3 regions of the Planococcus sp. ANT_H30 genome follow, and region 3 is predicted to be linked to each of the others. Evidence: predicted binding sites of a transcription regulator. Region 3 holds the regulator's gene; each other region holds the start of a gene.

Region 1 (7,689 bases), on a different contig from region 3:
TCCCAGTTAGTAATTTTCGATAGTTTTTCAACACCTACAACCAACACATATTTATAAACATCCGAATCGATGAATTGTTTCGCAGTAATAACTCCATACATAAATCCTGCGCATGCAGCTGAAATATCCATAGCCGCAGCATTAACAGCTCCTATTTCTTGCTGAATCACACAGGCCATCGATGGGAAAGGTTGATCAGGTGTAACCGTCGCCACTAAGATTAAACCGATTTCAGCTGGATCAATACCAGCATCTTCAATCGCTTTTTTTGCCGCTTCACGCGCCATGTCAGAAGTATCCTGATCGTCTTTTGCAATCCGGCGTTCTTCTATGCCTGTCATAGTGCGGATCCACTCGTCGTTCGTATCCATGCGCTGCTCTAATTGAAAATTCGTCAATCTTTCTTCTGGCAGGCATCTGCCCATACCGACTATTCCAGCATTCATTTTATGTCCCTCATTTCGATTATCATCATATATTAGTACCTGGTGTTAATAATACGCCATACTATACTCAATTTCAACTAACTGACATATTTCCGACAAAAAATATTCATTCTCTACAATCTTTCTTTCTGTCTTGAAGAGCTTATGCTATGATTAAACTAGATATTCTATGTAGAGGTGAAACTAGATGCAATATATTGGAACATTTTTTTGGTCATTCTTATTGATTTCATTAGTCAACTACGTGGTAAGTGCAGTACAAAACGTACCTTTCGACTTTATGGTCGGCGTTTACATTTCGATCGTATTTTCAATTTTAATCTTCGTTATGGTAGCTGTTATTCCTAGCGAACCAGCTCCTGAAAAACACTAATAAGAAAAGAAGCGTAATCCGGAATTCCGGATTACGCTTCTTTTTTGTTGATAACAATTTGCTTATTATCGTCCATGGTTAATTCCAATTCGGTATGGGCAACAATTCCGCCTCCAATTAATTCCCGGGCAATATTTGTTTCAATCGTACGCTGGATAAAGCGTTTTAATGGTCGCGCACCAAACACCGGATCGGTTCCTGCTTCAACGATATAGTCAATAACTGAATCATCTACGGTTAGTTTGATTTGTTGTTTACTCATACGAACGGCTAGTTCAGCAATCATTTTCTTCGCTATGCCATAAAAATGAGCGTTGTTAAGTGCGTGGAAAATAACAATATCATCGATACGGTTCAATAGCTCAGGTTTAAAATGTCTGCGCAATTCTCCCATCACAATGTCTTCAATATCGTGTTCATTGCTCGCATCGTTAATATAGGCAGAACCAATATTAGAAGTCATAATGACTACCGTGTTGGAGAAGTTAACTAATCGTCCTTGGCTGTCAGTGATACGGCCGTCGTCTAATATCTGCAGTAAAATATTGGCAACATCCGGGTGTGCTTTTTCAATTTCATCGAGCAATACAACGGAGTACGGATTCCGGCGAACGGCTTCTGTTAGTTGGCCACCTTCTTCGTAACCGATGTATCCAGGAGGTGCCCCGACCAAACGTGACACACTGTGTTTTTCCATATACTCTGACATATCGATTCGAATAAAATGATCTTCCGAATCAAATAGATTTGCGGCCAGCGATTTTGCTAACTCTGTTTTTCCTACGCCTGTAGGACCAAGGAAAATAAAAGAGCCAATCGGTTTTCTTTCGTCTTTAATACCCGCACGCGCTCTCCATACAGCTTCTGTAACCAGTTCGACTGCTTTGTCTTGACCAATTACGCGCTCTTTTAACGTCTCGCCTAAACGCAATAACTTTTCACGTTCGCCTTCTACTAATTTTGTTACTGGAATTCCAGTCCACCTTGCGACAATTCCTGCAATTTCTTCTTCCGTTACTTCTTCGCGCAGTAAACGCTCAGTACCCTCTTGTTCTAAAGCGGCTTCTAGTGCGACTAATTCTTTTTCGAGTTCGGGAATTTTGCCATGCTGTAAGACAGCCGCCGCATTCAAATCATAACGATTTTCAGCATCTTCTAATTGTCTGCGGAATTGGTCTAATTGCTCACGTTTTTGTTGAATTTTTTTCAATGATTCTTTTTCTTCCGTCCATTGACTTCTCATGCCAGATGAAGAGTCGCGCAGTTCAATAATTTCTTTACGCAAGGTGTCGAGTCGCGCTTTGCTTGCTACGTCTTTTTCTTTCATTAAGGCTTGTTCTTCAATTTCTAGCTGCATCAGACGACGCGTCACTTCATCAAGTTCTTGAGGCATTGAATCGATTTCTGTACGAATCATCGCACAAGCTTCATCAATCAAATCAATGGCTTTATCAGGCAAAAAACGTTCTGTAATGTAGCGGTCCGACATAGCAGCCGCTGCGACAATCGCACGGTCATGAATTCGAACAGCATGATGTAGTTCAAAACGTTCTTTTAAGCCACGCAAAATCGATACCGTATCTTCAACAGATGGTTCGCGCACCAGTACTTGTTGAAAACGTCGTTCTAAAGCCGGATCTTTTTCGATATGCATGCGATACTCATCTAGCGTAGTCGCACCAATGCAATACAGTTCTCCTCTTGCAAGCATGGGCTTCAGCATATTCCCTGCATCCATTGCTCCTTCGGTTTTCCCTGCTCCAACAATCGTATGAATTTCGTCGATAAACAAAATAATCTGACCTTCGCTATCTTTTACTTGCTTTAAAACAGCTTTTAATCGTTCTTCAAATTCTCCACGGTATTTAGCACCAGCAATTAACGCACTCATGTCGAGTTCGTAAATGGTTCGGTTTTTTAATCCTTCTGGTACGTCGTTACGAACAATGCGTTGAGCTAATCCCTCAACAATTGCTGTTTTACCAACACCTGGTTCACCAATCAACACGGGGTTATTTTTTGTTTTACGCGATAAAATTCGAATCACATTACGGATTTCCTGATCTCTACCGATAACAGGATCCATTTTTCCTGATTGCGCTTGTTCAACCATATTCCGGCCAAACTGCTCCAATGGAGATTTTTGTTCTTCGTTATTTTGGGATTGAACCATTTTATCCACTCCTTTAAAAGTTTGACTATCTTTGACTAATTAAATTATAGCTAATTATTCACTGTTAAGCAATTATTTCGACCTTTTTTTAGTACTCGTATCAAACAAAAAAACCTCACTGGAATAAATCCAATGAGGGTTTTTTACGTACTATTTATCGAACGCCAAGTGCCATTTTTGCATAGCGTGACATATGTTCTTTGCCCCATACCGGCTGCCAGACGATTTTTACATCGACTTCTTCTACTTCAGGTAGTTCATACAAAGCAGTTTTAACCATTTGCACGATCTGTGGTCCCATTGGACAACCCATAGACGTTAACGTCATCGTCACTACGGCAAAACCATCTTCTGTCAACATCACATCATAGATAAGCCCAAGATTAACAATATCGACTCCTAGTTCAGGATCGATTACTGTTTCTAACGCACCCATCATACTATCTTTCATATCTTGATCCATCTAAATCCCTCCCTTACTATTAAAACTATCTTAACAAACTTCATATGAAAATGGAATCGACATGCTTAGTTAGATAAATACTTCGCGAGCCATTCTGTCGCTTCAAGCATCCCTTTTCGACTTACTGCATGTCCCGCTTCTCTTTCCCGAGTAAAGGTTATTTTTTCTGGTACCGCTTCGTAATGCTTCTTAAGTTCTTTATACAAGCGATAAGTTGGTTCAAAAGGTACCGTCATATCTTGTTCGCCGTGCCAAAAATAAATGGGACGGCCATTAAATTTCGCTTGATGTTGAACGCTGTCAAAAATCGCTAAAGTCGAAAGCATCCGTTCACGTTCTTCTTCACTAACTGGCAGCTTGAATCCTCTTGATTCATATTGGGCCATTTGTGCTTGCGCTAATTCTACATAATTCCCTGCACCCATCATTACTGCAGCTACTGAAATCCACGGATAAACTGTCATTGCTCCTAGAGTGGTAATCCCACCCATAGAAGTGCCACCTACTCCTGGTTCTCCAACTACTAAATCTTGCTTGTGCAGTTCTTTTTGTAAAAATGCTAATTCTTCTATAGACGTCAGAACAATTTCCCAAAATCGCAGGCTGATCTGAACATTATCCAATCCTTCACTTCGTTCACCGTGAAGATGCGCATCCGGCAAAATTACACGAAGTCCTTTTTCAGCCAATTGGTAAGCGTAATGCAAGTTATGTTCTTTTGCACTCGTATGGCCATGAAAAAAGACAACTGTTGGCAATGCGACTTTTTCGCATTGATCTGGTGTTATATGAAGCAACGGTATGTGCCCCCAAATTTGTCGTTGAACTCTCAACTAAAATCACTTCCTTCACCTCTAATCGTACCAATCTTCTCGATTCCCAGCAAACGCCAATTCTCTCTAGAGAAAAGTCTTTTCCTCCTCTGAAATTTTTGACGAATCGCTTGTACTATCGCTACACTAGGAATAGATAGAAAGGAGACGGCTATTTTTATGAAACAACATTTAATTGTTCTTGATTTAGACGGCACATTATTGACCGACCAGAAAGTTATTTCCCCGAAAACAAAACGAACGTTAAATAAAGCAATGGAAGCAGGACATGAGGTAATGATTGCTACGGGTCGACCTTATCGTTCAAGCGAAACTTTCTATAAAGAGCTAGGACTAACAACCCCCATCGTCAATTTTAACGGTGCATTTGTCCACCATCCTACAAACAATCATTGGGGAACACACCATACACCAATCGGATTGAACGTTGTCCATGAAGTGGTAGAGTCTATGCATAACTTTGATTTCCATAATATCGTGGCAGAGGTCTTGGACGATGTGTATGTCCACCATCATGACGAAAAACTTATGGATATTTTCCGCTTCGGTGATCCTACAATCACAACTGGAGATTTACGCAATTACTTAAAAACAGATCCGACGTCTATTTTGATTCATGCTCCATATGAACGCGTACAGGAAATCCATGACCATTTATCTTCTGTACATGCAGAAGTAATCGATCATCGCCGGTGGGGAGCTCCGTGGCACGTGATTGAAATTGTGAAAAGTGGGATGAGTAAAGCCGTTGGACTAGATCGTGTTTCCAAATCAATGGGCATTGCACGAGAAAACATTATTGCTTTTGGTGACGAAGACAATGATCTTGAAATGATCGATTTTGCAGGAGTCGGTGTTGCCATGGGCAATGCCATTGAACCGTTAAAAACGATTGCCAATGAAATCACGTTAACTAATAACGATGATGGCATTGCTGAGTTGTTACTAGAGCGGTTGAAGCTGTAACTACAAAAGGGGGATTGACTATGAGACTATTTGCTGACAGCGCATCTGATCTGCCAAAAGACTTTTTCGAAAATGAAAATGTTGTTTTATTGCCGCTTCGTGTTCATATTGGAGATCAGGATTTCGAAGACATTCGAGGCATTCAATCCATTAAAGTGTTTGATGCAATTCGTGGTGGTGATCAACCTAAAACATCCCAAGTTTCACCTGAAGAAATGTGGTCAGCTTTTGAACAGCTGGCAAAAGACAAAGACGAGGGCTATTATATTGCCTTTTCTTCTGAGCTATCAGGTACTTATAATACAGCCGTAATGGTGGCGGATCAGGTACGTGAAGAATACCCGGATTTGAAGCTAACAATACTAGATTCAAAAGCCGCTTCGCTCGGCTACGGACTGTTAGTAAAAGAAGCCGCAAAATTGCGCTCCGCTGGACAGCCTCTCGAAACTATTATTAAGAAAACTCGTTTGATGATTGATCATTTAGAAAGTCTGTTTACTGTAGAAGACTTAGATTATATGGCTAAAGGCGGCCGCATTTCCAAAGGTAGCGCTTTTGTTGGCGGGTTATTAAATATTAAGCCATTGCTTCACGTAGAAGATGGCAAACTTGTACCGATTGAAAAACTTCGAGGACGTAAAAAAGTGATCAAACGGATGATTGACCTAATGAGAGAACGCGGAACTCAATTAGATCAACAGACAATTGCCATTAGCCACGGTGACGACGCAGAGTTTGCGGCTTTACTAAAACAGGAGATTGAAAGCAACTTCCACCCGCAATCCGTTGAAGTCCATATGATTGGTTCGGTCATTGCTGCACATACGGGTCCTGGTACACTGGCAGTATTTTTCTTCAATACAATTGACTAGGAGCTGATTGACGATGAACAAAATAGTTATTGTAGGCGCAGTTGGCGGAGGCGCTACTGCCGCAGGTCAACTGCGCTTCTATGATCCAGACGTGCAGATTATTGTTTTTGATCGTGATTCGACGATGTCTTATGCAGCATGTGGAACGCCGTATGTTATAGGCGGTGTCATCGAAGATGAAGAGTCAATCATTATGACCGATCCCAAACGATTTAAGAAAAAACGAGATATCGATGTTCACATGAGACACGAAGTAATCGCAATCGATCGAGCAGCCAAAAAAGTGCTTGTGCACAACCTGGAAAGTGGCGAACAATTTGAAGAGTCGTACGATGCCTTAATCTTAGCTCCAGGTGGTTCTGCAATTGTTCCTAAAATCGAAGGTCTAAATACATCGAAAGTCTTTACCTTACGCAATTTTGAAGACATGCAAAAAATTGACCAGTTCATCAAAACTGCACAACCCAAAAATTGCGTCGTTTCAGGTGGTGGCTTTATCGGGCTAGAAATGGCAGAAAACCTTAAAAACATCGGCTTGGACGTTTCTTTAGTGCATAGATCCCCAACCATTATGTCTATTTTGGATACCGATATTTCATTAATGATTGAGAAAGAACTGGCACTTCAAGATGTTAAATTAATTACTGGAACAGAGATCAAAAAAACGGAAGGCAAAACCATCCACCTGTCCAATGGCATTGACATACAAGCAGATTTCATTATTATGAGTGTTGGTTTGAGACCGAATACTAGACTGGCTATGAAAGCGGGCTTAACAATTGGTGAAACTGACGGTATTCAAACAAATGAATTTATGCAAACAAATGATCCATCGATTTACGCCATTGGAGATGCTTCAGAGAATTTTGATATGGTAACGGGAGATCCCAAAAGAGTTCCACTTGCTTCTCCTGCGCATCGTCAAGCATTTATCGCAGCGAGTCACCTTACGGGCAACAAGGTAGCGAAAAAAGGTTTGCTCGGAACTTCCGTCTTGAAAATTTTCTCATTAACTGCTGCAATGACAGGGTTAAACGAAAAAGCGATTCAAGATAAAAATTTAGCTTTTGCTACAGTGACGCATACCGGCAATTCGAATGCGGGTTATTATCCTGATCATTCCGAAATCACGTTAAAAGTCCATTACGATCCACAAACCCGTAAGATTTTAGGGGCACAATGTATTGGTGGCAAAGGCGTTGACAAGCGAATCGATGTCATTGTGACAGCAATCTACGGGGGGTTGACGATTGACGATTTGCAGGCACTCGAACTTTGCTATGCACCTCCCTATTCATCGCCGAAAGACCCAATTAATATGGTAGGTTATAAAGCATTAAGTAAATAATGCCAACATCAAAAACAGGCAGAAAAAGCGGATTGCTTTTTCTGCCTGTTTTATTTTTTCGGATTATTTCGGATTTTTCTCAACTGTCGACTGTTTCGCTGCATCTGCTTTACGTTGTTTGCCTTTACGCCAAACAAACCACAAGAACATCATGAACACAACATACATAACAACTAGCGTTGCAATGTACGCAGAGTTGAGTTTACTTTCTTCTG
Region 2 (7,689 bases), on a different contig from region 3:
ATTTTGCCGAACTTGTTAGTGAAAGATATTAAAAAAGCAGTCATAGCTGCTAAGGCAAAGAAAATATACATCTGTAATTTAATGACACAAGCAGGGGAGACTTATCAATATACAGCCTCTGACCATGTTCAAGCACTTTACAATCATGTCGGAGAAAAATTTCTAGATGCTATTCTAATTGATAAAGTCCAAATGCCGTCTAACATTGCAGAACGTTACGAAAAAGAGAAAGCATGGCCTGTTGAGTATGACGAAGAGCGCCTGAAAAAAATGGGTCTCGAAGTCTACAGAAAAGACATTGCTAATATTTCTGGAGAAACTGTACGTCACGAGCCGACGAAAGTTGCAGAATGGTTATTCGAATATGCTGATGGCCGTGCTAGTGAAGATTCGAAGCAGTTGTATTTTTGACGCTTTGAAAGGAGGAACGAATTTTGTCTTTTGCATCCGAAACAAAAAAAGAAATGACACAAATAGAGATAGATGATTGCTGCGGCAAAGCAGAGCTTTCCGCAATGATCCGGATGAATGGCACTCTATCGTTTTCCAATCGGCAATTGAGCCTGGATATTCAAACTGAGAATGCGGCGATCGCCCGCCGTATTTACACGTTATTAAAACGTTTTTACAAAACTTATCCCGTCGAATTGCTGGTTAGAAAAAAGATGCGCTTAAAAAAGAATAATATTTACATTTGTAGAATCCGAGAAGGCGCTAAGCATATTCTCGAAGATCTCGAAATTTTGACTGAAGGATTTCAATTCCAGCACCAGATTGTCAAGTCGCTGATTGAAAAGAACTGTTGCAAACGTTCGTATATCCGAGGTGCCTTTTTAGCTGGAGGATCTGTCAATAATCCTGAAACGTCATCTTACCATCTCGAAATTTACTCGCTCTACAAAGACCATGCAGACTCGTTAGTTGAATTAATGAACGAATTTCGTTTGAATAGCAAAACGATTGAACGTAAAAAAGGATTTGTGACTTACCTGAAAGAAGCAGAAAAAATTTCTGATTTTCTAAGCATTACAGGCGCACATTCTGCTTTATTGAAATTTGAGGATGTTCGAATTATTCGAGATATGCGTAATAGCGTTAATCGGTTAGTAAATTGTGAAACCGCTAACTTAAACAAAACCATCGATGCGGCATTGCGGCAAGTAGAAAATATTCGATTTATCGACCAAACAATTGGCATTGACCAATTGCCTGAAAGACTACGTGAAATCGCCAGACTCCGGGTAGAGTGTCAAGATGTGACGTTAAAAGAGCTAGGGGAAATGGTATCGGGCGGAACCGTCAGCAAGTCGGGGGTAAACCATCGTCTGCGAAAAATTGATGAGATTGCAGCATCCCTGAGAAATGGAGAAATGATCGGCCGCTAGCTAGGCTGTTCGTTTATATAGAAGAGAGTTGAGTTTTGGAGGAGGATCCGTATGGTTGAAAAACAAGTAAAAGTACGATTGAAATCAGGTCTTCAAGCAAGACAAGCAGCGTTATTTGTTCAAGAAGCAAATCGATACAGCGCAGATGTTTATTTGGAAAAAGACAATAAGAAAGTAAACGCCAAAAGTATTATGGGAATTATGAGCTTGGCAATTAGTAAAGGAACAGAAGTCACCATTTCTGCAGAAGGCTTGGATGAAGAAAAAGCGGTTCAGTCTTTATCGGAGATTATTGAAAAAGAAGCGTAAAAAAGCAGCAATCTATTATTTCAAGTAACTTCCACAAACGAAACGTATAAAAAAACTCACAGTCAAAGATGACTGTGAGTTTTTTGCTTGATTTAGTTTTCTTTTTTGTGGTTTTCAGGCAATTTGCTACGTGTAATCACTTGGTCGATTAAGCCGTATTCAAGTGCGCGTTCTGCTGTCATGAAGTTATCGCGATCTGTATCTTTAGCGATAACTTCGATTGGCTGACCTGTACGCTCAGAAAGAATCTGGTTTAATTTTTCGCGAAGGTGAAGAATGCGTTTTGCTGCAATTTCGATTTCAGTCGCTTGTCCTTGGGCACCACCAAGCGGTTGGTGAATCATTACTTCAGCATTTGGAAGTGCAAGGCGTTTGCCTTTTGTTCCTGCTGCAAGTAGGAAAGCACCCATTGAAGCAGCCATACCGATACAGATTGTTTGAACGTCTGGACGGATAAACTGCATCGTATCATAAATCGCCATACCAGCTGTGATACTACCACCTGGGCTGTTAATGTAGATTGAAATATCCTTATCTGGATCTTCTGCTTCAAGGAATAGAAGTTGCGCCACAATAGAGTTTGCAACGTTATCGTCAATTGCACTACCTAGCATAATGACGCGGTCTTTTAACAAACGTGAGTAAATATCGTAAGCACGTTCGCCTCGGCTAGTTTGTTCGATTACTGTAGGAATTAAGTTCATAGAATAGTTCCTCCTCGATTAAGTGTTTTACAAACAATGCTGAAAGTTCTCTCAGCTGTACTATTATCATACACATCATGGTCAATGAAGGTCAAATCTAACGAATCAAAAAAACGGACTTGATTATGTTAAAATATTTTTGTATAATAGAAAAGTCGCTAATAGCGAATACGCCCTCGTAGTGTAATGGATCACACGTAAGATTCCGGTTCTTGAGATGGAGGTTCGATTCCTTCCGAGGGCATAAGAAAAGCACAACAACTCGTTGAATCCGGAAAAAGCCTATTCAACTAAAATCTATTGTTCTAAAGTTGAGAAATGCCCCTTTGCCTTAATTGGTAAAGGGGTGTTTTTTACTTTTGGCTGTATTTTTTGATTTCAAAAAACCAAAGAGAAAAGGGAAGTTTAAAAGAGCCGGTAGAAAGGGAAATGACTAATAGCTTATACTAGTAGAGAAAAGCAACAGGTGAGCAAATTACTGATTCTTATTGTCATCGTATCTATTGGTAGTGAAGCAGCGATTCTCGTACCAATATAATGGCTTCATGCACCTTAAAGAAGAGAGTAACGAGTTTTAAGCACAAATTGAAATTTAGTAACAGTGTACACTTGATTTACTACCTAACTTAGTAGAAACAATGGAAGGCTCTGTTGATCAATGGTAACGTGTTATTGATTGTCTAACAGATATCGGTTTGGAGAAAGCTTCTCCAGTAACTTCATACTTTTATTTAGAAAGAAGGAGACAGATGTACACTTTATACACGCGTTCTAATTGCCCTCTTTGCGATGAAGCCAAATTGATGATTGCACTAGTCAACGAGGAGGTACCATTGCCTTACACAGAAGTAGATATCGAAAGTGATGAAGCCTTACACGAAAAATACATGATGATGATTCCTGTATTAGAAAAAAACAATCGCGTATTGGTGTATGGCAATATTGGTTATGTTGAATTACTGGAAGCGTTAGAAACTTAACGCTTCTTTTTATTTGCAATTAAAAGAAAGATTAGGTAGAATGAATTTAGTGGGACGCACAATTAATTAGTGGGACAAAAAACGTCCAGATAGAATGGAGTGAACCTATGGATGCATTATCTGTCGCTCAGCAAAAGTTGATGCCGGAAATGTCCGAACTCCTGAAAAAACGTTATCAAATTTTACAGATTATCAACTTGGAACAGCCAATCGGTAGGCGAACTTTGAGTGAAGTTGCCGGTTTGACAGAGCGAGAAATTAGAAAAGACACGGATTTACTACGCAATCAGCAATTGATTGAAATGAAAACAGCGGGCATGACAGTTACTTCGCAAGGATTGGAAGTGCTAGAGAAGCTAAAAGTTTTTGTGCGTGAAATGTCTGGACTGACAGATATGGAAATACAGCTACAGGAAATTCTAGGAATTACGAAAGTTGTGATCTTACCGCAAGATAGCGATGAAATTCCAGCAGTGAAGTCCCATATTGGTAAAGAGGCTGCTCGTTTTTTGGAAACGTTGTTTGCCCGCTATAAGAAAATCGCTGTTACTGGCGGTAGCACAATGGCGGCTATCTCGAAAGAACTAACGAACGGAAAGCCGGACAAAGCGCTGCAATTTATCGCTGCACGCGGTGGACTGGGAGAAGATGTTTTGCACCAAGCAAATACGATTGCAGCTGCATTTGCCGAAAAAACAGGTGGTTCATTTAAGACGCTATACTTGCCTGATCATTTGAGTGCAGAAGCATTTGCCATGATGATGAAAGAACCAGTGATCAAAGAAATGATGGATTTGTACGATCAAACAGATGTTGTCGTCCACGGGATTGGCAATGCAGGAGAGATGGCGGTTCGTCGGCACTCTTCTACTGAAGAAGTTGAAAAGATTCATTCAGGCGGAGCGATTAGTGAGGCTTTCGGCTATTATTTCGATAAAGACGGAAAAATTGTTTATCGCATTCGAACGGCGGGCATTCAATTAGAGCAGGTGCAAAAAGCGACAACTGTTTTGGCAGTTGCCGGTGGTGAATCTAAAGCAAGAGCGATTTTATCGTACGCTAAAAACGCAGCGAGTCCGACAGTGTTGATCACAGACGAAGGTGCTGCACGAAAAATTATGGAATTGACTAAAAAATTGGAGGAATACTAAATGACTTTAAAATTAGCAATTAACGGATTTGGACGTATAGGACGCATTGTATTTCGTGAAGCTTTAACAAATGACGAAGTAGAAGTGGTAGCAGTAAACGATTTAACAGACGCAAAAATGTTGGCACATCTTTTGAAATACGATTCTGTTCATGGTATTTTAGACGCTGAAGTTTCAGTTGATGGCGACAACATTGTTGTTAACGGCAAAACAATCCGCGTATTCTCTGAAAAAGATCCAGCTAACCTTCCTTGGGGAGAGCATGGCATAGACATCGTTGTTGAATCTACTGGATTCTTCACGGATGCTGCTTCTGCTTCTAAACACATCGAAGCCGGCGCTAAAAAAGTAATCGTTTCAGCACCAGGCAAAAACGGCATGAAGACGCTTGTTATGGGTGTTAACCACGAAACATATGATCCGAAAGAGCATCATGTGATTTCAAATGCTTCATGTACAACAAACGGTCTTGCAGGAATGGCGAAAGTATTGAACGAGCGTTTCGGTATCAAACATGCAATGATGACAACGATCCACTCTTACACAAATGATCAAATTCTTTTAGACTCTCCGCACAGTGACTTCCGTCGTGCGCGTGCAGCTGCAGAATCAATGATTCCGACAACTACTGGTGCAGCTTTAGCAGTTGCAAAAGTATTGCCTGAATTAGAAGGCAAAATTGATGGAATGGCGATCCGCGTTCCAACACCAAACGTTTCACTTATCGATTTAGTTGCTCATCTTGAAAAAGACGTAACTGTCGAAGAAGTGAACAAAGCATTAAAAGATGCAGCAGAAAACGAATTAAAAGGATTCATGGACTACAGCGAATTGCCGCTAGTATCTAGAGACTATAACGGCAACACAGCATCAGCTACAATCGATGGTCTTTCAACGATGATGGTTGGCGATAACATGGTTAAAGTTCTTTCATGGTACGATAACGAATCTGGTTACTCAGGCCGTTGTATCGACCTTGCGCTTCACATGTACAAAACGGGCTTATAATCCCGAAATCATAGCTTAATTACCAATGAACCTCTATAATAAAAGAGGGTAAAAGGGGCGGGGAACTTACCCCGCTCCTTATTTTTTTGAATACAAATAGGAGGTATTTTCATGCAGCAGAAAATGACCATGAAAGATTTGGATTTGAAAGGAAAACGGGTATTTTGCCGTGTCGATTTTAACGTACCGATGTCAGATGGTAAAGTGACGGATGATACGAGAATCCGTGCAGCTGTACCGACGATCGAATATTTAGTCAACCAAGGCGCTAAAGTAATTTTGGCTAGCCATTTAGGTCGTCCGAAAGGCCATGTCAATGAAGAAATGCGACTTGCTGCAACAGGCTTCCGTTTAGGCGAATTGTTACATAAAGAAGTGAAAAGCCTGGACGAATCAATCGGCGAAAAAGTAGAACAGGACATTTCAACGATGCAAGAAGGCGACATCATCTTACTTGAGAACGTCCGCTTCCATGAAGGTGAAGAAAAAAATGACGACAAACTTGCACAAGCATTTGCTTCGCTAGCAGACGTTTTCGTTAACGATGCATTTGGAGCAGCTCATCGTGCTCATGCTTCAACAGCAGGCATTGCGAGTCATTTACCGGCGGTATCAGGCTTACTGTTAGAAAAAGAGTTAGAGGTTTTAGGCAAAGCTTTGTCTGAGCCAGAACGTCCGTTCACGGCAATAATCGGCGGCGCGAAAGTAAAAGACAAAATCGGCGTCATTGATCATTTGTTAGATAAGGTAGATAATTTAATTATTGGCGGAGGGTTGTCGTATACGTTTATCAAAGCGCAAGGCTATGAAATCGGAAACTCTCTTGTTGAAGAAGATAAATTAGATTTGGCTAACTCATTTATCGAAAAAGCAAAACAAAAAGGCGTTAAATTTTATTTGCCGGTAGATGCAACTGTAGCTAACGAATTTTCAAAAGATGCCGAAACCAAAAGTGTGAAAATCACGGAAATCCCAGCTGACTGGATGGGCTTAGACATTGGTCCTGAAACGGTAGCGTTATATGCGGATGTTATTAAAAATTCGAAGTTGATTATTTGGAATGGACCGATGGGTGTTTTTGAAATGCCTGCATTTGAAAATGGCACGAAATCTGTCGCACAAGCAATGGCTGAAACTTCAGGTTACACCGTAATCGGTGGTGGAGATTCAGCAGCAGCTGTTGAAAAATTCCATGTGGCTGAACAAATGGATCATATCTCTACAGGCGGAGGCGCTTCACTAGAGTTTATGGAAGGGAAAGATTTACCAGGTGTCAGCGCGTTAACAAACAAATAAATAAGATAGCTAAACTGAAAGGGAGTGCTCTTGTGAGAAAACCAATTATTGCAGGAAACTGGAAAATGTACAAAACCGCTACAGAGGCAAAACAATTTGTTGAAAAAGTGAATGGCTTAGTGCCAGCATCTGATAAAGTAGACGCTGTTATTTGCGCACCAGCATTATTCTTGGCACAACTAGTTGTGTCTGCAGAAAATAGTCCGCTTCAAATCGGAGCACAAACAATGTCAGAGCAAGACGAAGGTGCCTATACAGGCGAAATTAGCCCTGTCCAACTAACGGATATTGGCGTTAAGTATGTCATTATTGGACATTCAGAACGTCGCCAGTATTTCAATGAAACAGACGAGTCAGCCAACCAAAAAGTAAAAGCTGCTTTTACTCATGGGTTAGTGCCGATTCTATGTGTTGGCGAAACACTTGAACAACGTGAAAACGGAGAAACGGGATCTGTCGTTGAAGCACAAGTAGAAAAAGGAGTCGCTGGTTTGACTGAACAACAAATCACTCAATTGGTTATTGCTTATGAACCTATTTGGGCAATTGGCACAGGGAAAACAGCTACTGCTGAAGACGCCAACGAAGTTTGTGGAATCATTCGCAAAAAAGTAGCATCTTTGTATCAGAATGAAGCAGCTGAGCAACTGCGTATTCAATACGGCGGCAGCGTAAAGCCAGCAAACGTAGATGAGTTAATGACAATGGAACATATTGACGGAGCATTAGTTGGAGGCGCAAGCCTAGAAGCCGAGTCATTTGTTAAATTGTTGGAGGCTGGTTCGCATGCGTAAAACTGAACACCCAGCGGCTCTTATCATTTTAGATGGATTTGGCTGCCGTGAAGAAAGTTTTG
Region 3 (7,689 bases):
CAAAGGAGTTTATTGGAATGTTCATTCAAGGCGCGCTGGGAAGGCGGGCCAATATCCGCAAAATAAATCGATATGTCGTACCGGTCGCACTATGGTTCCAATTGGAAAATTCCTTGCCACAATCAAACTTGATGGAATTAAACAAATTTCTTGGAACTCTTTGAAACCATTTATTCAACGCGGATTTAATACCTCACGGCTTACGTCCTGCAGGTACCAAGGCGATGATCACTTTCGTCAGTCTTTCAACCTGTGTGATTACTGCACTTTTGTGGGGAGCGCCTGCAATGGTGTTGCCTCGGATATGCTCGAACTTTTTTTGGAACGAAGGATAATTGGCTTTTCTTTCAGAAATATGCCGTTGGAACGCCTATTGCATCGGCGTTCCTGGTAGCCGTTGAGCTTTCGTTTCCCTTGTATTGGGTGCGGCAACATCAAGAAACCGCCTTTTGAACATGCGCTAGAGCGTGCGAATGGAATCATCTCTGCGTGGCCTAGAGTGACGTCTAGTGTTCAGTCCTGAGCTACCAAGTTTTTGATATAGATTTTTTATTACTTCGGTAAAACAACTAAAAGGCGCCCACAGAGTTTCTTGTTTTTGGGACTAGGTTTAATAATCGCGGGTTGAGTGGCTCGGTTTCAGGAAATTGATGACATTGTAATTGGCTGCAGGAAGCGATTCAGACGTTTGGCAATTTGCGCCACAGGTATATGCTAAAGGGGGGAGGCTTCTATCATCACCGGTTCATCCGTGATCGCTCCTCTATTTTTCTTTGGTCGGAAAATACATAGTGAATTTACTACGAATGGCTTTTTTAGTTGTCGAACTTAAGTTTACAATCGGTGTGAGTAATACTTTCGATACTTACTATTTGATATCTCTAAAAAGCTTGGTGTATAATTAAGTCAAATATAGTCAAAGTCAATTTCATCATATTATGTATTAAAGAGGTGAAGACGGTGCGAAACATTTCGGATGTAATTGAAGGTTATTTAAGACAAGTTATCGAATTAAGCGAGAGAGATCATATTGAAATTAAACGCAGTGAAGTTGCTGAAAAATTTCAATGTGTTCCTTCTCAAATAAATTATGTCATTAATACTCGATTCACTGTTGATCGTGGGTATTTAGTAGAAAGTAAGCGTGGCGGCGGTGGATATATTCGTATTAAGAGAATTAGACTTCATCAAAAATCAGACGTAATTGCAGAAGTAATACAGAGGTTGGAACATGGAGCTACTCAAGTAATGGCAGAAGACATTGTTTTTAGGCTACTGGATGAAGAGATTGTTTCTAAACGAGAGGCAAAACTAATTCTAAGCGCAGTAGATCGTTCAACTCTTCTGTTGGCTCTTCCGATACGTGATGAAGTCCGTGCACGGATTCTTATAGCGATGCTTTTTACAATTAAATATGAATCGAACACTTAAAGAGGTGAAAAGATGATTTGTACCCAGTGCGGAGAACGTTCTGCATCAGTAATAGTGAAAAAACAGCAGCTAGGACAGGTGATGGAGCTTCAGTTATGCCATATCTGTGCTGCTGAAAATCATAGTATCAATATTGCTTTTGAACAGGATCCATTAGCTATTCACCAACTATTATCGAATTGGTTCCCTAATTCGCAAGCGACTATTAGCAGGCCCAAAAAAGAAGTGGCTATTTGTCCTTCTTGTGGCTTTACTTTTTCACATTTTCTAAAGCTTGGAAAATTTGGATGTGCTTCCTGTTATGATACATTTTCGTCACAACTCAATGAAATATTCAAGCGATTTCATAATGGCAATACAGAACATACGGGAAAAATACCCGCTTCTTACGGATCAACGTTAAAAATTAAAAAAGAGATTGAAAAACTTCGAAAGCAAATGCAGGTATCAATTCAAGAAGAAGAATTTGAAGAAGCTGCAAGATTAAGAGACGAGGTAAAACGATTAAACGTAACGCTTGAGGGAGGTTCACCAGATGGCAGTTGAACGGTTTCTCCAACCTCGGGCAAGCAGCTGGATGGCCAATGATGGTAGCAATGTAGATATTGCAATGAGTACAAGAATTAGATTAGCTAGAAATTTGAATGATTTTAAGTTCCCTTATGCCTTTACAGAAGACGAAGCACTTAAAGTGGATAAAGAAATTTCCTCTGTATTATTAGATAAAGGTAGTGAGTTAGATTATACTTTTAGCCATATCAATATTGACGAACTTGCCCAATTACAAAAAGAAGTGCTTGTAGAAAAACATTTAATTAGTCCTTACCTTATGAATAGCTATCACCCGGGCTCTGTTTTATTGTCTGAAAACGAAGAGTTGAGTATTATGGTAAATGAAGAAGATCATTTGCGGATTCAAAGCTTGCAATCTGGATTTCAGCTTCAAAAAGCTTATCAAATAGCAAGTGAACTAGATACGTTACTAGAAAAGAATTTGTCTTATGCCTTTCATGAGAAGTATGGGTATCTGACTAGCTGTCCGACCAATGTTGGCACTGGAATGAGAGCTTCGGTTATGCTTCATTTACCGGCTTTGACTATGTCTCATCAGATTCAACGGATTATTCCCGCGATCTCAAGGCTTGGTATGGTAGTACGTGGCATTTATGGAGAAGGTAGCGAGGCGTTAGGAAATGTTTATCAAATATCCAATCAATTAACGCTTGGTAAATCAGAATATGAAATTCTTCAAGATTTGGAGAATATGACAGAACAGATTATCCAGCAAGAACGTAAAGCACGTGAAGCCATATTGTTAAACTCACCTTTAATGTTAGAGGACCGGGTGTATCGTTCGCTTGGTGTTCTTACCCATTCGAGACTGCTGACGACGGAAGAAGCTGCGACTTGTCTGTCAGATGTTCGATTGGGTATTGATTTAAAGATGATTCAAAATATGAATATGTCGATTTTGAATGAATTAATGATTTTTATGCAGCCAGCATTTCTGCAGCAATATGCAGACAAGCCACTGCAACCGAAAGAACGTGACTTTGCCCGGGCGAAGTTGTTCCGGGAGCGATTGAATAAAATAGATATGAATAGTGAAGGAGAGGATCTTGCATGATGTTTAATCGATTTACACAACGCGCACAAAAAGTTCTTCAATTAGCTCAAGAAGAGGCCATTCGCATGAAACATGAATCAATCGGTACAGAGCATATTCTTCTCGGTTTGATTCGTGAAGGTGGCGGTATTGCCGCAAAAGCTCTAGAAGCGATTGAAGTGAACACACAGTTGATCGAAGAAGGTGTTAAAGAATTAGTGGGTGTTGGCGAAAAAGACGTTGGTCCAATCGTTCATTACACGCCAAGAGCAAAAAAAGTGATTGAGTTGTCAGTTGATGAGTCCCGTAAATTGGGCCATTCTTATATAGGTACAGAGCATTTACTGTTAGCGCTTATTCGTGAAGGAGAAGGCGTTGCGGCTCGTGTGTTAGGAAATGCAGGTGTTAGCTTGAATAAGGCGCGCCAGCAAGTGTTGCAGCTTCTAGGGAGCAATGAGCAGGCATCAACAGGTACGAGTCCGAATGCTTCGGCAAACACACCAACTTTAGACGGCTTAGCTCGTGATTTAACGCAAGTCGCTCGTGAAGGTGGATTAGATCCTGTAATCGGCAGAAGTGATGAGATTACACGTGTCATTGAAGTGTTGAGCCGTAGAACAAAAAACAACCCGGTGTTAATTGGTGAGCCTGGTGTTGGTAAAACAGCGATTGCTGAAGGATTGGCTCAGCAAATCGTTAACAACGAAATTCCAGAAACGTTGCGCGACAAGCGCGTTATGGTTTTGGATATGGGGACAGTAGTTGCTGGAACAAAATACCGTGGTGAATTTGAAGATCGATTGAAAAAAGTGATGGATGAAATTCGTCAGGCAGGGAATGTGATTCTGTTTATCGATGAGCTTCATACATTAATCGGTGCTGGCGGTGCAGAAGGTGCAATTGATGCATCTAATATTTTAAAACCGTCACTATCACGCGGGGAACTTCAGTGTATTGGTGCGACAACGTTAGATGAGTACCGCAAATACATTGAAAAAGATGCAGCTCTTGAGCGTCGTTTCCAGCCAATTCAAGTAGATGAGCCTTCAGTAGAAGAATCAATTCAAATTATCCGTGGCTTGCGTGATCGTTATGAAGCGCATCACCGTGTGAAAATTACCGATGAAGCAATTGAAGCAGCAGCTAAAATGTCGGATCGCTACATTTCGGATCGTTTCTTGCCGGATAAAGCGATTGACTTGATTGATGAGGCTGGATCGAAAGTAAGACTTCGTTCGTATACGACTCCACCAGATTTAAAAGAGTTGGAATCTCGATTAGAAGCAGCACGTTCTGAGAAAAATGAAGCAGTTCAAAGCCAAGAGTTTGAAAAAGCGGCTTCGCTACGTGATGCAGAACAGAAATTGCAAAACCAATTAGACAAAACGAAAAAAGAATGGAAAGAAAAACAAGGCAAAGAAGAGTCTGAAGTGACAGTAGAAGATATTGCGAAAGTCGTGTCTATGTGGACCGGTATTCCGGTATCGAAACTAGCACAAACAGAATCGGATAAATTATTGAACTTGGAGTCTATTCTTCATAACCGTGTGATTGGACAAAATGAAGCCGTGACGTCTATTTCAAAAGCTATCCGACGTGCCCGTGCAGGATTGAAAGATCCAAAACGTCCAATTGGATCGTTCATTTTCCTTGGACCAACCGGTGTTGGTAAAACGGAATTAGCACGTGCCCTAGCTGAGTCTATGTTTGGCGATGAAGAAGCGATGATTCGTATCGACATGTCTGAATACATGGAAAGACATTCGACTTCTCGTCTAGTCGGTTCGCCTCCAGGTTATGTGGGTTATGAAGAAGGCGGACAGTTGACGGAGAAAGTTCGCAGAAAGCCTTATTCAGTCGTCCTGCTTGATGAAATTGAAAAAGCTCATCCAGATGTCTTCAACATTCTATTGCAAGTTCTTGAAGATGGTCGATTGACGGATTCAAAAGGTCGCAGAGTCGATTTCCGTAATACGGTCATTATTATGACTTCAAACGTCGGGGCAGAAGAGCTAAAATACAATAAATACGTTGGCTTTAATTTGGATGATGCAAAAACGGATTATAAGGACATGAAAGGGAAAATGCTTGCTGAATTGAAAAAAGCATTCCGCCCAGAGTTCTTAAACCGTGTAGATGACATGATCGTCTTCCATTCTCTTGAAAAAGAAAACTTGAGAGAGATTGTGACGTTGATGACAAAACAATTGGTCGATCGCTTGAAAGAGCAGGATATCGATTTGGAGTTAACAGAAGCAGCGCTTGAAAAAGTGGCGAAAGAAGGATATGACCCAGAGTATGGAGCTCGTCCACTGCGTCGTTCACTTCAAAAACACGTAGAAGATCGTTTGTCAGAAGAGCTATTAAAAGGCACGGCTCTGTCAGGTCAAAAAATGATTTTTGATGTAGAAGGTGATGAATTTGTCGTTCGTACAAGTGAGTCTGAAAAAGAAAAAGAAGTAGCAATAGAAAAACAATAAGAACATTCCGCTCTCCGGAGTCACTTTCCGGCGAGCGGTTTTTCTATTTAAGGAGGTACACATGGCTAAGAAAAAGACGAAATTTATTTGTCAGTCGTGTGGCTATGAATCGGCTAGATGGATGGGGAAATGTCCGGGCTGTGCAGCGTGGAATACGATGACTGAAGAAGTAGAAGTGGCTGCTCCTAAAGGGACGCGTGGTGCTTTTCAGCATAGTGCGGCGGTTCCTCAAAAAGCGATACCGATCAATGCCATTGAAACGCAAGATGAACCACGAGTAGAAACAGAGCTCAGCGAATTAAACCGTGTGCTGGGTGGTGGGATTGTACCTGGATCACTGGTACTTATTGGAGGAGACCCCGGTATCGGGAAATCAACGTTGCTGTTGCAGGTTTCTGCGATGCTTGCAAATAGTGGGAACCGGGTATTATATATTTCCGGAGAAGAATCGATTAGACAAACTAAATTGCGTGCAGAGCGTTTAGATGCATCATCTTCTGAGTTATTTATCTACGCTGAAACAAATCTTGAATTGATTCATCACACGATTGAAGATGTAGCACCTGATTTTGTTATTATCGATTCAATTCAGACTGTTCACCACCCAGAAGTCACCTCTGCACCGGGGAGTGTGACGCAAGTAAGAGAAAGTACGGCAGAATTAATGCGAATCGCTAAAACAAAAAATATTGCCATTTTTCTAGTGGGACACGTAACCAAAGAAGGGCAAATTGCAGGACCTCGGATTTTGGAACATATGGTAGATACGGTGTTGTATTTTGAAGGCGAACGCCACCACACTTACCGCATTTTACGCAGTGTGAAAAACCGTTTTGGTTCAACAAATGAAATCGCGATTTTTGAAATGCTTCAAAGTGGATTAAAAGAAGTGTTGAATCCATCAGAACTATTTTTACAAGAGCGGTCGAGTGGTTCGGCAGGCTCAACAGTCGTCGCTTCAATGGAAGGAACACGGCCGATTTTAGTTGAAATTCAAGCATTGGTGACTCCTTCAAGTTTTAATTATCCGAAACGGATGGCGACGGGAATTGACGTCAATCGAGTGACCTTATTGATGGCGGTTCTAGAAAAGCGCGTTGGTATGCTTTTGCAAGCGCAAGACGCGTACATTAAAGTTGCAGGTGGCGTAAAGCTTGACGAACCAGCGATTGATTTGGCTGTATTGGCAAGTATTGTTTCAAGTTTCCGAGACAAAGCGCCAAACGTTTATGATTGTATTATTGGAGAGGTCGGATTGACTGGTGAAGTTAGACGCGTATCGCGTATTGAGCAGCGCGTTCAAGAAGCAGCAAAACTAGGCTTTAAGCGTGCGATTATTCCAGCATCTAATTTAGGTGGTTGGGATTATCCAGAAGGAATTCGCGTAGTCGGTGTAGAAAGTGTTAACGATGCATTAAAAGAAATTTTTCCACAGTAAGGAGGCGATTTTGCCTCCTTTTATTTCTAAACAGGTGTCATTGGAGCGTTCTCGTTTTAAAATGTGTATAATTAAAAAAAGGAGGTGGAGCTTATGCTAAGACCTATTATTCAAATTATGTTTTTACTTATTGGTGCGACAATCGGAATTTTATTATTGCCATCTGCATTTGAACTTATTCCCCTTCTCGACAATCCGTGGATCAGCAACCCTTACGTAGCGGCAATTGTGGGGGCTCTTGTTTTTTTCTTACTGTCTTTATTATTTGTCGATTCGCTAATCAATTTTATGAAATGGATGGAAGAGAAATTGCTACGTACTCCAACACCGGATCTGTTGTTCGGGACGATAGGAATGGTCATTGGTCTTGTAGTAGCTTTCCTAGTTGGCTTTGCACTGAGTACGGTTGATATTCTTCTAGTTGCGACAGTGGCACCTTTAGTGCTTTCTGTAGTACTTGGCTATTTAGGTTTCCAGGTAGGATTTAAAAAACGTGAAGAAATGTTGTCTATGTTGACGCCGGCTAGATTTGCACCAGCGAAAAAGCCAGAGCCAGAAGAGCCTGTTGAAAAAGTTTCTTATAAATTGCTTGATACGAGTGTCATCATCGATGGTCGGATTGCCGATATCTCAGCAACCGGTTTTATGGAAGGTACGTTTGTTGTGCCGCAATTTGTGTTGTCTGAGTTGCAACATATTGCCGATTCTTCCGATACCTTAAAACGTACGCGAGG

The links. The regulator CtsR, encoded in region 3, represses protease genes until heat stress. The targets are predictions, from matches to a motif close to ATGGTCAATAAAGGTCAAACA.
Region 1: FQ085_RS02180 (ATP-dependent Clp protease ATP-binding subunit) is a predicted target of CtsR. The motif match lies at 3,011-3,031, and genes of this name have one in related genera.
Region 2: clpP (ATP-dependent Clp endopeptidase proteolytic subunit ClpP) is a predicted target of CtsR. The motif match lies at 2,476-2,496, and genes of this name have one in related genera.

Annotation. Positions count from the first base shown of each region.
Region 1 covers NZ_VOBJ01000001.1:435,798-443,486, forward strand. Annotated here, with positions in the region: gene FQ085_RS02170 (beta-ketoacyl-ACP synthase III) at 1-446, opposite strand, end outside; gene FQ085_RS02175 (YjzD family protein) at 634-819, shown strand; gene FQ085_RS02180 (ATP-dependent Clp protease ATP-binding subunit) at 851-2,992, opposite strand; gene FQ085_RS02185 (metal-sulfur cluster assembly factor) at 3,147-3,455, opposite strand; gene FQ085_RS02190 (prolyl oligopeptidase family serine peptidase) at 3,521-4,288, opposite strand; gene FQ085_RS02195 (Cof-type HAD-IIB family hydrolase) at 4,448-5,254, shown strand; gene FQ085_RS02200 (DegV family protein) at 5,275-6,126, shown strand; gene FQ085_RS02205 (CoA-disulfide reductase) at 6,140-7,474, shown strand; gene FQ085_RS02210 (alpha-amylase family glycosyl hydrolase) at 7,538-7,689, opposite strand, start outside.
Region 2 covers NZ_VOBJ01000005.1:118,160-125,848, reverse strand. Annotated here, with positions in the region: gene FQ085_RS12115 (gluconeogenesis factor YvcK family protein) at 1-411, shown strand, start outside; gene whiA (DNA-binding protein WhiA) at 435-1,385, shown strand; gene FQ085_RS12105 (HPr family phosphocarrier protein) at 1,437-1,694, shown strand; gene clpP (ATP-dependent Clp endopeptidase proteolytic subunit ClpP) at 1,787-2,398, opposite strand; tRNA gene FQ085_RS12095 (tRNA-Arg) at 2,571-2,642, shown strand; gene FQ085_RS12090 (glutaredoxin family protein) at 3,148-3,378, shown strand; gene FQ085_RS18100 (sugar-binding transcriptional regulator) at 3,486-4,529, shown strand; gene gap (type I glyceraldehyde-3-phosphate dehydrogenase) at 4,530-5,537, shown strand; gene FQ085_RS12080 (phosphoglycerate kinase) at 5,649-6,833, shown strand; gene tpiA (triose-phosphate isomerase) at 6,866-7,627, shown strand; gene gpmI (2,3-bisphosphoglycerate-independent phosphoglycerate mutase) at 7,620-7,689, shown strand, end outside.
Region 3 covers NZ_VOBJ01000013.1:58,050-65,738, reverse strand. Annotated here, with positions in the region: gene FQ085_RS18185 (hypothetical protein) at 18-164, shown strand; gene FQ085_RS17495 (CtsR family transcriptional regulator) at 961-1,431, shown strand; gene FQ085_RS17490 (UvrB/UvrC motif-containing protein) at 1,444-1,977, shown strand; gene mcsB (protein-arginine kinase McsB) at 1,967-3,058, shown strand; gene FQ085_RS17480 (ATP-dependent Clp protease ATP-binding subunit) at 3,055-5,517, shown strand; gene radA (DNA repair protein RadA) at 5,579-6,955, shown strand; gene FQ085_RS17470 (PIN/TRAM domain-containing protein) at 7,049-7,689, shown strand, end outside.